Regions from separate parts of the Streptomyces changchenzhani genome, predicted to be linked through region 2. Evidence: riboswitches for the same ligand, from Rfam matches in the RefSeq annotation. Region 2 holds a riboswitch; the other holds the start of a gene.
The links. Region 2 has a riboswitch for S-adenosylmethionine ahead of thrC (threonine synthase). Riboswitches for the same ligand answer to the same signal wherever they lie in the genome.
Positions count from the first base shown of each region.

Region 1 (6,539 bases), on a different contig from region 2:
GTGCACATGATGCGCGTGTTCTTCACGGGCGCCTTCCGCAAGCCGCGTGAGATCAACTGGCTGTTCGGCTTCCTGCTGTTCGTCCTGGGCATGTTCACCGGTTTCACCGGCTACTCGCTCCCGGACGACCTGCTGTCGGGCACCGGTGTCCGCTTCACCCAGGGCGCGATCCTGTCCATGCCGGTCGTCGGCACGTACATCTCGATGTTCCTGTTCGGCGGAGAGTTCCCGGGCCACGACATGGTGGCCAGGTTCTACTCGATCCACATCCTGCTGTTGCCCGGCATCATGCTCGGCCTTGTGGTGGCGCACCTGATCCTGGTCTTCTTCCACAAGCACACGCAGTTCGCGGGTCCCGGCCGCACCAACAAGAACGTCGTCGGCATGCCGCTCCTGCCGGTCTACATCGCCAAGGCCGGAGGCTTCTTCTTCCTGGTCTTCGGTGTCATCGCGGCCATCTCGGCGATGTTCACGATCAACCCGGTCTGGGTACTCGGTCCGTACCGGCCCGACCAGGTCTCCACCGGCGCACAGCCCGACTGGTACATGGGCTTCGCCGAGGGGCTGATCCGAGTGATGCCGGGCTGGGAGATCAACATCTGGGGCCACACGCTGGCCCTGGGCGTGATGATCCCGCTGATGATCTTCCCGCTGGTGCTGGGCGCGATCGCGGTCTATCCGTTCATCGAATCCTGGGTCACCGGGGACAAGCGCGAGCACCACATCCTGGACCGCCCGCGCAACGCCCCGACCCGTACCGGCTTCGGTGCGGCCTGGATCGCGGCGTACTTCATCATGCTGATCGGTGGCGGCAACGACATCTGGGCCACCCAATTCAGCCTGTCGATCAACACGATCTCCTGGTTCGTCCGGATCTTCTTCTTCGTCGGACCTGTCCTCGTGTTCATCGCCACCAAGCGGATCTGCATGGGTCTGCAGCGGCGCGACGCGGAGAAGGTGCTGCACGGACGCGAGTCCGGCATCATCAAGCGGCTGCCGCACGGTGAGTTCGTCGAGGTCCACCAGCCGCTCAACCAGGAGGACCTGCACACCCTCACGGCGCACGAGCAGTACGAGCCCGCCGAGGTCGGCGCGACGGTCGACGAGAACGGTGTGCGGCGCAAGGTCTCCGGCTCGCAGAAGCTGAAGGTCAAGCTGAGCAAGGGTATGTACGGCGAGGGCAACCAGATTCCCAAGCCCACCGCCGACGAGTACAAGGAGATCACCAGCGGCCACGGCCACCACTGATCACCTGAGCATGTGACCGAAAGGTCGCCACGGCAGGAGCCCCGTCCTTCCCCAAGCTCTTAAGGAGCAGGGGAGATCCCATTCTGGACGGGGCTCCTCGCCGTTCCCGGGGGCTGGATAGGGTGGGGCCATCCTTATTCGGCTGTGGACCCAGGAGCGGACCATGAACGTTGTGACCCCGGTTGGCGGCGACAGCGTGGCGGCCGGCTCCTGGCCGGGTGTGCTGAACGCCCTGCTGCGCGGCGAGAACCTGACCGCGGACGACACGGCGTGGGCCATGGACCGCATCATGAGCGGCGAGGCGACCGACGCCCAGATCGCCGGGTTCGCGGTCGCGCTGCGGGCCAAGGGCGAGACGGTCGACGAGGTCTCAGGGATGGTGCGCGCGATGTACGCGCACGCCAACACCATCGAGGTGCCCGGCCGTACGGTCGACATCGTCGGCACCGGCGGCGACCTGGCCAAGACCGTCAACATCTCCACGATGTCGGCGATCGTCGTCGCGGGCACCGGCGCCAAGGTCGTCAAGCACGGCAACCGCGCCGCGTCGTCGGCGAGCGGCGCCTCGGACGTCCTGGAGAAGCTCGGCGTCAACCTGGAGCTGACGCCGCGGCGCGTCGCCGAGGTCGCGGAGGAGGCGGGCATCACCTTCTGCTTCGCCGTGAAGTTCCACCCCGCCCTGCGGTACGCCGCGAAGGCGCGCAAGGAGCTGGGCGCGCAGACCACCTTCAACATTCTCGGCCCCCTGACGAACCCGGCGAGGGTACGGGCGCAGGCGGTCGGGGTCGCGGACGCCCGGATGGCCCCCATCGTGGCGGGTGTGCTCGCCGAACGGGGAAATTCCGCGCTGGTCTTCCGCGGCGACGACGGACTCGACGAGCTGACCACCACCGCGACCTCCCGCGTCTGGGTGGTACGCGACGGAGCCGTCCGCGAGGAGGCCTTCGACCCGCGTCACGTGGGCCTGGAGATCGTGCCCGTCGAGGCGCTGCGGGGCGCGGACGCGTCGTACAACGCGGACGTCGCGCGCCGGCTGCTGGCGGGCGAGACCGGGGCCGTGCGGGAAGCGGTGCTGCTCAATACGGCGGCGGCGCTGGTCGCGCTGGACCCGACCGACGCGACCCTGACCGAGCAGCTCGCGGTGGGCATCGGCAAGGCCGCCGAGGCGATCGACTCGGGGGCGGCGCGCGCGGCGCTGGAGCGCTGGGTGGCGGCCAGCAACAGCTGAGGAACGGGTTTGTGTGACGCAGGGCGCAGTCCGAACTCTGGACTGCGCCTTGCGTCTTTTGGATCGTGTGGCAAGATTCTGCACAGGTCATGAGTGACAGCGTTTTGGCCCCGGCTTGCTGTCCGGCAACCCTCCGTCCGTGGCGGGGTGCCCCGGGTGAAGACCAGGCCGTAGACAGAAAGGTCTACGGCAAGCGCGGACCCTGGCATCTTTGAATGTCACAGCCTCTGGGGTCCTGGTCCTCAAGGGAGCAGTCTCGTGAGCAAGCGAATGCGATAGGGCTCGTAGCCCCACTTCCGCACCCCCTTTTCGTCTTTCCTGCGTTGCCGCATGCCTGCCGGCGCAGTGAATTCGCCTGCCCTCCACGGGAGTTCGCCATGTCTGTCTCCACTGTTGCCGCCGACCAGACCCTTTGTGCGCCTCTGCCCGTGCTTGGGCGAGATGTTCTCGTGCCGCTCGTCACCGGTGGCGAGGTCACCTACGCCGCCCTTGACTACGCGGCGAGCGCCCCGGCCCTGCAGCGGGTGTGGGACGACGTGGCGGCGTACGCCCCGTACTACGGCAGCGTGCACCGCGGCGCCGGTTACCTCTCGCAGCTGTCGACCGACCTCTTCGAGAACAGCCGCGCCACCGTCGCGGAGTTCCTCGGCTGCCGCGAGAGCGACCAGGTCGTTTTCACCCGGTCCACCACCGACTCGCTGAACCTGCTGGCCGCGGCGCTGCCCGCCGACTGCCAGGTCTTCGTCTTCGAGACCGAGCACCACGCGTCCCTGCTGCCCTGGCGCGACGCCGAGGTGACCTACCTGAACGCGCCGCGGACCCCGACCCAGGCCGTCGAGACCCTGGAGCGCGCGTTGGCCGCCCGCGATCCCCACGGTCCGGCGCTGGTCTGCGTCACCGGCGCCTCGAACGTCACCGGTGAGCTGTGGCCGGTGAAGGAGCTCGCCGCCGCGGCGCACGCCCACGGCGCGCGCATCGTGCTGGACGCCGCGCAGCTCGCGCCGCACCACTCGCTGGACATCGACGAGCTGGACGTCGACTGGGTCGCCTTCTCCGGGCACAAGTTGTACGCGCCGTTCGGCTCGGGTGTGCTCGCGGGCCGCGCCGACTGGCTGCAGGCCGCCGAGCCTTACCTCGCGGGCGGCGGGGCCTCGCGCAAGGTCGCCCGGCGCGGCGACGGCGGCGTGGACGTCGAGTGGCACACCACGGCGGCCCGCCACGAGGCCGGCTCGCCGAACGTCATCGGGGTCTACTCGATCGCCGCCGCCTGCAAGGCGCTCACCGAGGCCGGCTTCGACTCGCTGGTCGAGCGCGAGCAGGGGCTCGTCACCAAGGTCCGCGAAGGCCTCGCCGAGGTCGACGCGGTCAGGGTGCTGTCTCTCTTCGGGGACGACGCCCCGCGCGTCGGCGTCATCTCGTTCGTGGTCGAGGGCTGGAACAGCTCGCACTTCGCCGCCGCGCTGTCCGCCGAGTACGGAATCGGCGTACGGGACGGTCTGTTCTGCGCCCACCCGCTGGTGCGCACCCTGCTCGGCAGCGACGCGCAGGACCCGGGGGAGTGCGGCGCCCCCGAGGCCGAGCCGGGCGAGCGCTCGCTGAACGCGATCCGGGTCAGCTTCGGCGCGGGGACGCCCGACGAGCACGTGGAGCGGTTCGTGGGCGCCGTCAAGGAGCTCGTACAGCAGGGCGCGCAGTGGAACTACCGCACCGAGGACGGCCGTTGCGTGCCGGACCGGGACTCCGTGAACACGCCGGCGCTCTAGGGACCTGACCGCACGGGGTGCACGCCACGAGGCGGGCGCCCCGTGCGGCTTCGTTGCGGCGGGGCGATCGCGCGGCGCGGACGTTACGCGTCGAGGCCGATGGCGAAGGCCGCTTCGAGGTCGTGCTGCGAGTACGTACGGAACGCGACATGGGTGTCGGTGCCCTCGACGCCGGGGATCTTGCTGATGCTGCCGGGGATGACATCGGCGAGGTCGTCGTGCTTGGCCACGCGCACCATGGCGATCAGGTCGTACGTACCGGTGACCGAGAAGACCTCGCTGACGCTTTCGAGCGAGGCGATCGACTCGGCGATCTCGGGGATCCGGTCCACGCTGGTCTTGATGAGCACGATCGCGGTGATCACGGTTGGCTTTCTCCCTCGGTGGCCTGCGCTGGGGCTCTCACTCTATCCGTACGCCCGTACCGCCCCCAGGCGTAGAGGAAGCCCGTGCAGAAGCCCACCAGGTGCGCGAGATACGCGACCCCGGGACCGGAGTCGGCGCTCCGCGCCGCCAGCCATTGGAGGGCGAACCAGAAGATCAGCACGATCCAGGCGGGGAAGCGCAGCGGCAGGAAAAGGAGGAAGGGGAACAGGCTGGTGACCCGGGCCCTGGGGAAGAGGAAGAGGAAGGCGCCGAGCACCGCGGAGATCGCGCCGGAGGCGCCGACCAGCGTCTGGTCGGAGTCCGCGTGCGCGACGGCGTACGCCAACAGGGCGAGATAGCCGCAGGCCACGTAGAACAGGGCGAACTGCACGCGGCCCATCCTTTCCTCGGCCATCATCCCGAAGACGTACAGGAAGAGCATGTTGCCCAGCAGGTGGAGCCAGCCGCCGTGCACGAACAGGGCGGTGACCGGGGTGACCAGCGCCGCACCGGAACCGCTCAGCAGCTCGCTGGGAATCACGCCCCACCGCTCGAAGTACGCGCTCTGGGCGGCGAGCAGGGTGTCGCCCGTGCCGTATGCCGGGTTGAAGCCGGAGACGGGGCCGATGACGAAGGCCAGACAGCACACACCGATCAGGCCGTATGTCACCACCGGGCCCCGGGCCGCTTGCCGCCAATCGATCATGGACAGAGTGTGACGTAACGGGACCGGGTCGGACAGAGTGCCTCGCCGGGTCTCACCTGCTCGACGCCCGCCACGCCCGGTACCCGCGAGGCCGTAGGGTTACGGGCAGTAGGCACAACGAAAGAGGACGGCATATGACGACGGTTCCCCTGCCGACTACCGAGACCCGGTGGCGCTGCGCACTGTGCGGCAATCTCACGCGGTTCGACGTGACCCGCTCCTCCAAGGTCGTCGAGTACGTCCACCTCGACCTGGCCGGAGAGTCCAAGGTCGAGGAACGCGAGGTGGTCAGTGAGACCATCGAGTCGGTGCGGTGCCGCTGGTGCAATGCCGTGGACCAGATCGAACTGGTGGACAGGCCTGGAGTCGGCTCCTGAGCGGACCGGCCCGATAGGTGATGGGGTGACGGATTGTGGAGCACGCGCAAGGCGCCGACCCGGCCGGCTCGGCCGGGGACGCAGCCGAGGTGCTCGACCGCCCGCTGCCCGAAGGCGTGCGGCGCAAGGTCGTCGCGCTGGTCTCGGACGCGTTCGGCGGGCTCACCGTCGCCGAACTCCCGGCCCAGCTGAGACAGTACGCCCGCTTCACCCCGACGCGGCGTGCCAAGTTCGCGGGCAACGCGATGGCAGCCGCCCTGGAGAGCGACCCGCTGTTCCGCCAGCGTATCGGCGAGCGGCTGCGCGAGGCGCAGCCCGAGCTGGCGGGCGCACTGGAGGCCGGTTCGCCGCCCGCCGCCGCCGACCCCGTCGATGTGGCGGCCGCCGCCTACGTGCTGCGGCCCGTCGGCTGGGTCAAGCTGGTGGCCGCCGCGGGCGAAGAGGCGCAGCGCGCGGACGCCGAGCGCGCCGACGAGGCAGCCCAGCAGGAACTGGAGCGGCTGCGCGAGGAGCTGACGCAGGCCCGCGAGCACACCAAGAGCGAGACCGAGCGGCTGCGCACGGAGCTGGAGACGGCCCGCAAGGAAGTCGACATACTGCACCGCAAACTGCGCAGCGCGCTGAGCGATGTGAAGCGCGGCGATGCCGCCCTGCGCCGTACGGGCGCCGAGATCGACTCCATCAAGGCCGCGGCCGCCGCTCATGTCACCTCGGCCGAGAGCGAGTCCAGGCGTCTCAAGTCCCGCCTCGGTGAGGCGGAGGCGGCCGCCGAGGCGGGGCGCAGGGCCGTGCGTGAGGGCCGCAGTATGGAGGACATGCGGGTGCGGCTGCTGCTCGACACGGTGCTGGAC
Region 1 covers NZ_JBDHNH010000007.1:51,636-58,174, forward strand. The annotation lists gene qcrB (cytochrome bc1 complex cytochrome b subunit) at 1-1,248, shown strand, start outside; gene trpD (anthranilate phosphoribosyltransferase) at 1,412-2,476, shown strand; SAM riboswitch class IV at 2,562-2,678, shown strand; gene ABCR94_RS22125 (aminotransferase class V-fold PLP-dependent enzyme) at 2,854-4,239, shown strand; gene ABCR94_RS22130 (Lrp/AsnC family transcriptional regulator) at 4,323-4,604, opposite strand; gene ABCR94_RS22135 (rhomboid family intramembrane serine protease) at 4,601-5,311, opposite strand; gene ABCR94_RS22140 (hypothetical protein) at 5,446-5,688, shown strand; gene ABCR94_RS22145 (NYN domain-containing protein) at 5,724-6,539, shown strand, end outside.
Region 1: linked by a shared signal. The riboswitch ahead of ABCR94_RS22125 (aminotransferase class V-fold PLP-dependent enzyme) and the one ahead of thrC (threonine synthase) in region 2 are both predicted to bind S-adenosylmethionine.

Region 2 (6,539 bases):
CCCGGCGTGGACAAGGGGGTGGCGCTCGGCGAGTACGTGCATGAGGTGGACGCGTCCTGCGTGCTGTACGCCGGGGACGACCTGGGAGACCTGGCGGCGTTCGCAGCGGTGGAGAAGCTGCGGGCGGAGGGGACCCCGGGGCTGCTGGTGTGCAGCGGTACGGAGGTTCCGGAGCTGGCGGAACGGGCGGATCTGGTGCTGCCGGGGCCGGCGGCGGTGGTGGCGCTGCTTGGTGCGGTGGCGGAGGCGGTTCGGGAGTAGGGCGCGGGTGGGTGTGCGGGTGGGTGGGTGCGGCGGGGCCCGGGTGCGGGCGGGCCCCGGGCCCCTGGGACGCCCTTCGGGCGTGTCCTCAATCTCCCCCATTGCCTTAAGGGCATGGGAGGGACCCCCTCGACGGGCTGAAGTTGCCCGGCATTTTCAGCCTGTCCGGCGATTGAGGTCCGGGGTCTGGGGCGGAGCCCCCACGCGGCGGTAGCCGCAATTGTCACAGCCGGGAAGGGGCGGGTAGGGGAACAAGCCCCGCGCAGCGGCCCACCCGCGTCAGCGCCCGCACCCGCCCTCCTCAGCCACCGCCCCGCAGCGCCTCCAGCTGGTCCAGGAACCACTGCTGCGGCGGCAGCGCCGTCGCCGCCGCGGCCAGGCGCTTCGTTCGCTGCGCCCGCTCGTCCGCCCCCATGGACAGGCCCGCGTGCAACGCGTCCGCCGTCGCGAGGACGTCGTACGGGTTGACCACGAGCGCGTCCTCGCCCAGCTCCTCGAACGCCCCCGCCTCCCGCGAAAGCACCAGCGCGCAGCCCTCGTCCGAGACGACCGGGACCTCCTTCGCGACCAGGTTCATGCCGTCGCGGATCGGGTTGACCAGGGCGACGTCCGCCAGCCGGTACGCCGCGAGCGAGCGGGCGAAGTCGTCCTTGACGTGGAGGATCACCGGCGTCCAACTCTCCGTACCGAACTCGGAGTTGACCGCATCAGCTGTCCGCTGGACCTCCGCGGTGTACTCGCGGTAGATCGCCAGGTCCTGCCGCGACGGGTAGGCGAAGGCGACATGCACCACCTTCTCGCGCCACTCGGGCCGGTCCCGCAGCAGCTGCCGGTACGCCAGCAGCCCGCGCACGATGTTCTTCGACAGCTCCGTGCGGTCCACCCGCACCACCGCCTTGCGCCCCGCACCGATCTGCTCGCGCAGCGCCACCATCCGCTCCGCCACATCGGGCCGGTGCGAGCGCTCCCGCAGGAAGTCGGCGTCGGCGCCCAGGCCGTGCACCCCCAGCTCGGTCGAGGCGAGCGCGTCGGCGCCCAGCAGCTCCGTACAGCAGGCCGCGAACGCGTCCGCCCAGCGCCGGGTCAGGAACGCCGCGCGGTCCGCGCCGAGGATGCCGCGCAGCAGCTGCGCGGCGATGTCGTCGGGCAGCATCCGGAAGTAGTCGACCGGCGCCCACGGGGTGTGCGAGAAGTGGCCGATCCGCAGATCGGGCCGCAGCTCCCGCAGCAGCCCGGGGACCAGCGCCAGGTGGTAGTCCTGGACCAGCACGGCCGCGCCGTCGGCCGCCGACTCGGCCAGCGCCTCGGCGAACGCCGCGTTGTACTTCTCGTACGACGCCCACTGCGCCCGGAACTCCGTGCCGAACACCGGCTCCAGCGGGGTCTGGTACAGCAGATGGTGGACGAACCACAGCGTCGAATTGGCGATCTCGTTGTACGCGTCGGCGTACACCTCCGGGTCGATCCCGAGCATCCGCACCCGCTGCCCGCCGGTCTCCGCCGGGTCGAGCAGGCCGCCGGTGCGCCGCACCGCCTCGCGGTCACCGTCGCCGAGCGCCGCGCACACCCACAGGGCGTCCGTGTCGGGGCCGATGGCCGACAATCCGGATACGAGCCCGCCCCCGCCCCGGCTGGCCGTGAGCGAGCCGTCCTCGCCGAGCGCGTACGAAACGGGGCCGCGGTTGGACGCGACGAGAACCTGAGCACGGGGTTGGGAAACCATGTCGCGAACCTAGCCCGTCCTGGAAACACTCAAACGTACGGCCGGTCCTCGTCGCACTGTGCGATCACGCCGCGCGCCGCTCCTGGTACTCCTCGATCTCCCGCATCGGCGGCCGTTCCTCGGTGTCCACGGCCGTCGTACGCGGTACGAATCCCTCCGCACCGCGCTCGAACTGGGTGAGCGCCGGCCGCACCAGGTGCCCCCGGGAAAGCCGCAGCTGGGCCGTCCGGTAGATCGCCGCGGCCATCCGCCCCAGCGCCTGCCCGTCCTGGTGGCGGTGCTTGCGTATGCCCACATCGACCTGTCCCAGCGCGTCCAGACCCACCGTGTGCAGCGAGTCGACGAGCAGGCCCAGCTCCACTCCGTAACCGACGGGGAAGGGCAGCCGCTCCAGGAGAGAGCGCCGCGCCGCGTACTCGCCGCCCAGCGGCTGGACGAACCCGGCCAGCTGCGGCCAGTGCAGATTGAGCAGCGGCCTGGCCACCAGCTCCGTGACCCGGCCGCCCTGGCCTGCGGCCTCGCCGAGCGGGCGGTCGTACATCGCCTTCACGAACTGCACATCGGGATCGGTGAGCAGCGGCCCGACGATGCCCGAGACGAATGACGCCGAGAAGTCCCTGAGGTCCGCGTCGACGAAGCAGACGATGTCACCGCCGGTCACGAGCAGTGACCGCCACAGCACCTCGCCCTTGCCCGGCATTGTGGGCACGCGCGGCAGTATCTCGTCGCGGTGCACCACCCGCGCGCCCGCCGCCGCGGCCACCTTCGTCGTGGCGTCCGAGGAGCCGGAGTCGATCACTACCAGCTCGTCGACGAGCGGCAGGGCCTCCATCAGCTCACGGCGGATCGTGGCGACGATCGCGCCGACCGTGGCCTCCTCGTCGAGGGCCGGCAGGACGACGCTGATGGTGGCGCCGCGCCGCTTCTTGGCCGCGATCAGCTGGTCGAGCGGGCGGTCCGCCGCAGACCAGGACCGCCTGGGCAGCCAGCGCTCCACCTCTTCCAGCACGTGCGTTCTCCCTGCTGTGTGACCGTTGTGGGACTGTCGTGGGACTGTCGTGGGACGGCTGTGGGGGCTGCTGTGTGACTGCTGTGTGATCCATCTCGCGGTGCGGACGACTACCTCAACCCTCCGGGGGTTCGGTTACAGTCTTGAACAACGCGGATGACCGTCGCATATCGGGGGCCATCACGCGGACAAATGCCCGGACCTCGGTCCGGTGCCATAGCGCTCATCCAGAGGGACTGAGGGAACGGCCCGTTGAAGTCCCGGCAACCACCCAGCCGACCGAGAGGTCATGGCGGGGAAGGTGCCAATTCCGTCTCGTGGCGAAATTCGTCGCGGGGAAGATGAGGAGAAAGGGCCTCGCCATTATGGCTTCGCAGACCGTCGCCGCTGAAGCGCACACCGTAAAAGCCGCAGTAGACCTCGGACCCGCCACGGCGCTTTCGTGCCGTGAGTGCGGAGAGCGTTTTGAACTCGGCCCGATCTTCGCCTGTTCTTCCTGTTTCGGTCCCCTTGAGATCGCATACGACCTCCCGTTCGGTGACGCGGAATCCCTGCGCAAGCAGATCGAGGCCGGCCCGGAGAACATCTGGCGCTACGCCCCCCTGCTGCCCGTCCCCGTCGACGTGGCGTCGAAGCCCAGCCTGAACCCCGGCTTCACCAAGCTCGTCAAGGCCGACAACCTCGCCCGCGAGCTGGGCGTCACAGGCGCCCTGTACGTCAAGGACGACTCGGGCAACCCGACGCACTCCTTCAAGGACCGCGTCGTCGCCATCGCCGTCGAGGCCGCCCGCGCCTTCGGTTTCACCACGCTCTCCTGCTCCTCCACCGGCAACCTGGCGGGCGCGGTCGGCGCCGCGGCCGCCAAGGCCGGGTTCCGGTCCTGCGTGTTCATCCCGCACGACCTGGAGCAGGGCAAGGTCATCATGGCCTCGGTGTACGGCGGCAACGTGGTCGGCATCGAGGGCAACTACGACGAAGTGAACCGGTTCTGCTCCGAGCTCATCGGCGACCCGCTGGGCGAGGGCTGGGGCTTCGTCAACGTCAACCTGCGCCCGTACTACGGCGAGGGCTCCAAGACCCTGGCGTACGAGATCTGTGAGCAGCTCGGCTGGCAGCTGCCCGACCAGATCGTCATCCCGATCGCCTCGGGATCGCAGCTCACGAAGATCGACAAGGGGCTCAAGGAGCTCATCGCGCTCGGTCTGGTCGAGGACAAGCCGTACAAGATCTTCGGCGCCCAGGCCGAGGGCTGCTCGCCGGTGTCGACGGCCTTCAAGGCCGGGCTCGACGTCGTACGGCCGCAGAAGCCGAACACCATCGCCAAGTCGCTGGCCATCGGCAACCCGGCGGACGGGCCGTACGTCCTGGACATCGCCCGGCGTACCGGCGGCGCGGTCGAGGACGTCAATGACGAGCAGGTGGTGGACGCCATCAAGCTGCTCGCCCGTACCGAGGGCATCTTCGCGGAGACCGCGGGCGGGGTGACCGTCGGCGTGACGAAGAAGCTGATCGACGCCGGTCTCCTCGACCCGGCCCTCACCACGGTCGTGCTCAACACGGGCGACGGCCTGAAGACCCTCGAAGCGGTGGCCCCAACCACGGGCCAGTCCGCCGTCATCCGTCCGACCCTGGACTCGTTCCGAGAGGCTGGCCTCGTATGAGCGTCAAAGTTCGCATCCCGACCATTCTTCGCCCGTACACCGGTGGCCAGGCCGAGGTGGCGGCCGAGGGCGCGATCCTCTCCGAGGTCATCGCGGATCTGGAGAAGAACCACACCGGCATCGCGGCCCGTGTCCTGGACGACCAGGGCAAGCTGCGCCGCTTCGTGAACGTCTACGTGAACGACGACGACGTGCGCTTCGAGAGCGGTCTGGAGACCGTCACCCCGGACGGCGCCGGCGTCTCGATCATCCCGGCCGTCGCGGGCGGCTGATCCACGGCCGACGTACTCACCCAGAGCTAACGCAATTGCCCTCTCCGCGACAGAAGCGGAGGGGGCAATTCTCTATGGTTGAGCGCGGTACAGTTGGGGAAGCCCCCTCCGCTGCTTGTGCCCGGCGCATATGTGAATGCGATCCCGCGCGACAAGAAACAGCCAAAGTGTTCGAGCGAATTGCCGCTGAAGCGCGCTTTGTCCGGCCCGACTTGCCCTGGAATACGGTGAATCCCCCCTATTCGGGTGTTCGGCTGTGCCCGGATTTCTCGTCCGATTGACCTGTTGCAGAGGGCAGTTGGGCAGATACATTCAGCCGCGGTCGACGCGTTCCGGCGCACATCCTCTCCTGTTCTTTCGAGGGCTGGCTGAGGGTGAGGTCTGACCCGGGTTCCGCGAAGTGCGGGCCTGTGCAAGGGCCAGTAATAGGGGAGTTAGGCATGGCTCAGGGCACCGTCAAGTGGTTCAACGCGGAGAAGGGGTACGGCTTCATCGCGGTCGACGGTGGTGCGGATGTTTTCGTCCACTACAGCGCGATCCAGATGGACGGTTACCGCACCCTTGAAGAAGGTCAGCGAGTTGAGTTCGAGATCTCGCAGGGCCAGAAGGGTCCGCAGGCGGACATGGTCAAGCTCGCCGTCTGATCTCGGCGCGATCGACCACCGACGCAACTCACGCACGGAGGGCCTGTACCCCACACGGGGTACAGGCCCTCCGTGCGTGTCCCCTCCCCGGGACGGCCTTGCACTCAAGGGGGTCGAGTGCTAATCATTGGCGTTAGCACTCTCCTAGTGAGAGTGACAGAAGGACTGGGTCGGCGAGGCCCGCAGGCCTTGTGGGGCAAGGAACCACGAGGCAGGCAGGCCGTCCGTCGCGGGCGCCATTCAGTCCATCGCACTCCACCCCAGTCCGGGAGGACCACTTCACATGGCTAAAATCATCGCGTTCAACGAGGAGGCACGGCGCGGTCTCGAGCGCGGGATGAACCAGCTCGCCGACGCCGTCAAGGTAACCCTCGGCCCCAAGGGCCGTAACGTCGTCCTCGAGAAGAAGTGGGGAGCCCCCACGATCACCAACGATGGTGTTTCCATCGCCAAGGAGATCGAGCTCGAGGACCCGTACGAGAAGATCGGCGCCGAGCTGGTCAAGGAAGTCGCGAAGAAGACCGACGACGTTGCCGGTGACGGCACGACGACCGCGACTGTCCTCGCCCAGGCTCTCGTCCGCGAGGGCCTGCGCAATGTTGCCGCAGGCGCCAACCCCATGGCCCTCAAGCGTGGCATCGAGAAGGCCGTCGAGGCCGTCTCCGCCGCGATCCTTGAGCAGGCCAAGGATGTGGAGACCAAGGAGCAGATCGCTTCTACGGCCTCCATCTCCGCCGCCGACACCCAGATCGGCGAGCTCATCGCCGAGGCGATGGACAAGGTCGGCAAGGAAGGCGTCATCACTGTCGAGGAGTCGCAGACCTTCGGGCTTGAGCTTGAGCTCACTGAGGGCATGCGTTTCGACAAGGGCTACATCTCGGCGTACTTCGCCACCGACATGGAGCGTATGGAGTCGTCGCTCGACGAGCCGTACATCCTGATCGTCAACTCCAAGATCAGCAACGTGAA
Region 2 covers NZ_JBDHNH010000001.1:323,378-329,916, reverse strand. The annotation lists gene otsB (trehalose-phosphatase) at 1-261, shown strand, start outside; gene ABCR94_RS01620 (alpha,alpha-trehalose-phosphate synthase (UDP-forming)) at 563-1,984, opposite strand; gene ABCR94_RS01615 (glucosyl-3-phosphoglycerate synthase) at 2,049-2,993, opposite strand; SAM riboswitch class I at 3,214-3,341, shown strand; gene thrC (threonine synthase) at 3,359-4,654, shown strand; gene ABCR94_RS01605 (MoaD/ThiS family protein) at 4,651-4,926, shown strand; gene ABCR94_RS01600 (cold-shock protein) at 5,367-5,570, shown strand; gene groL (chaperonin GroEL) at 5,854-6,539, shown strand, end outside.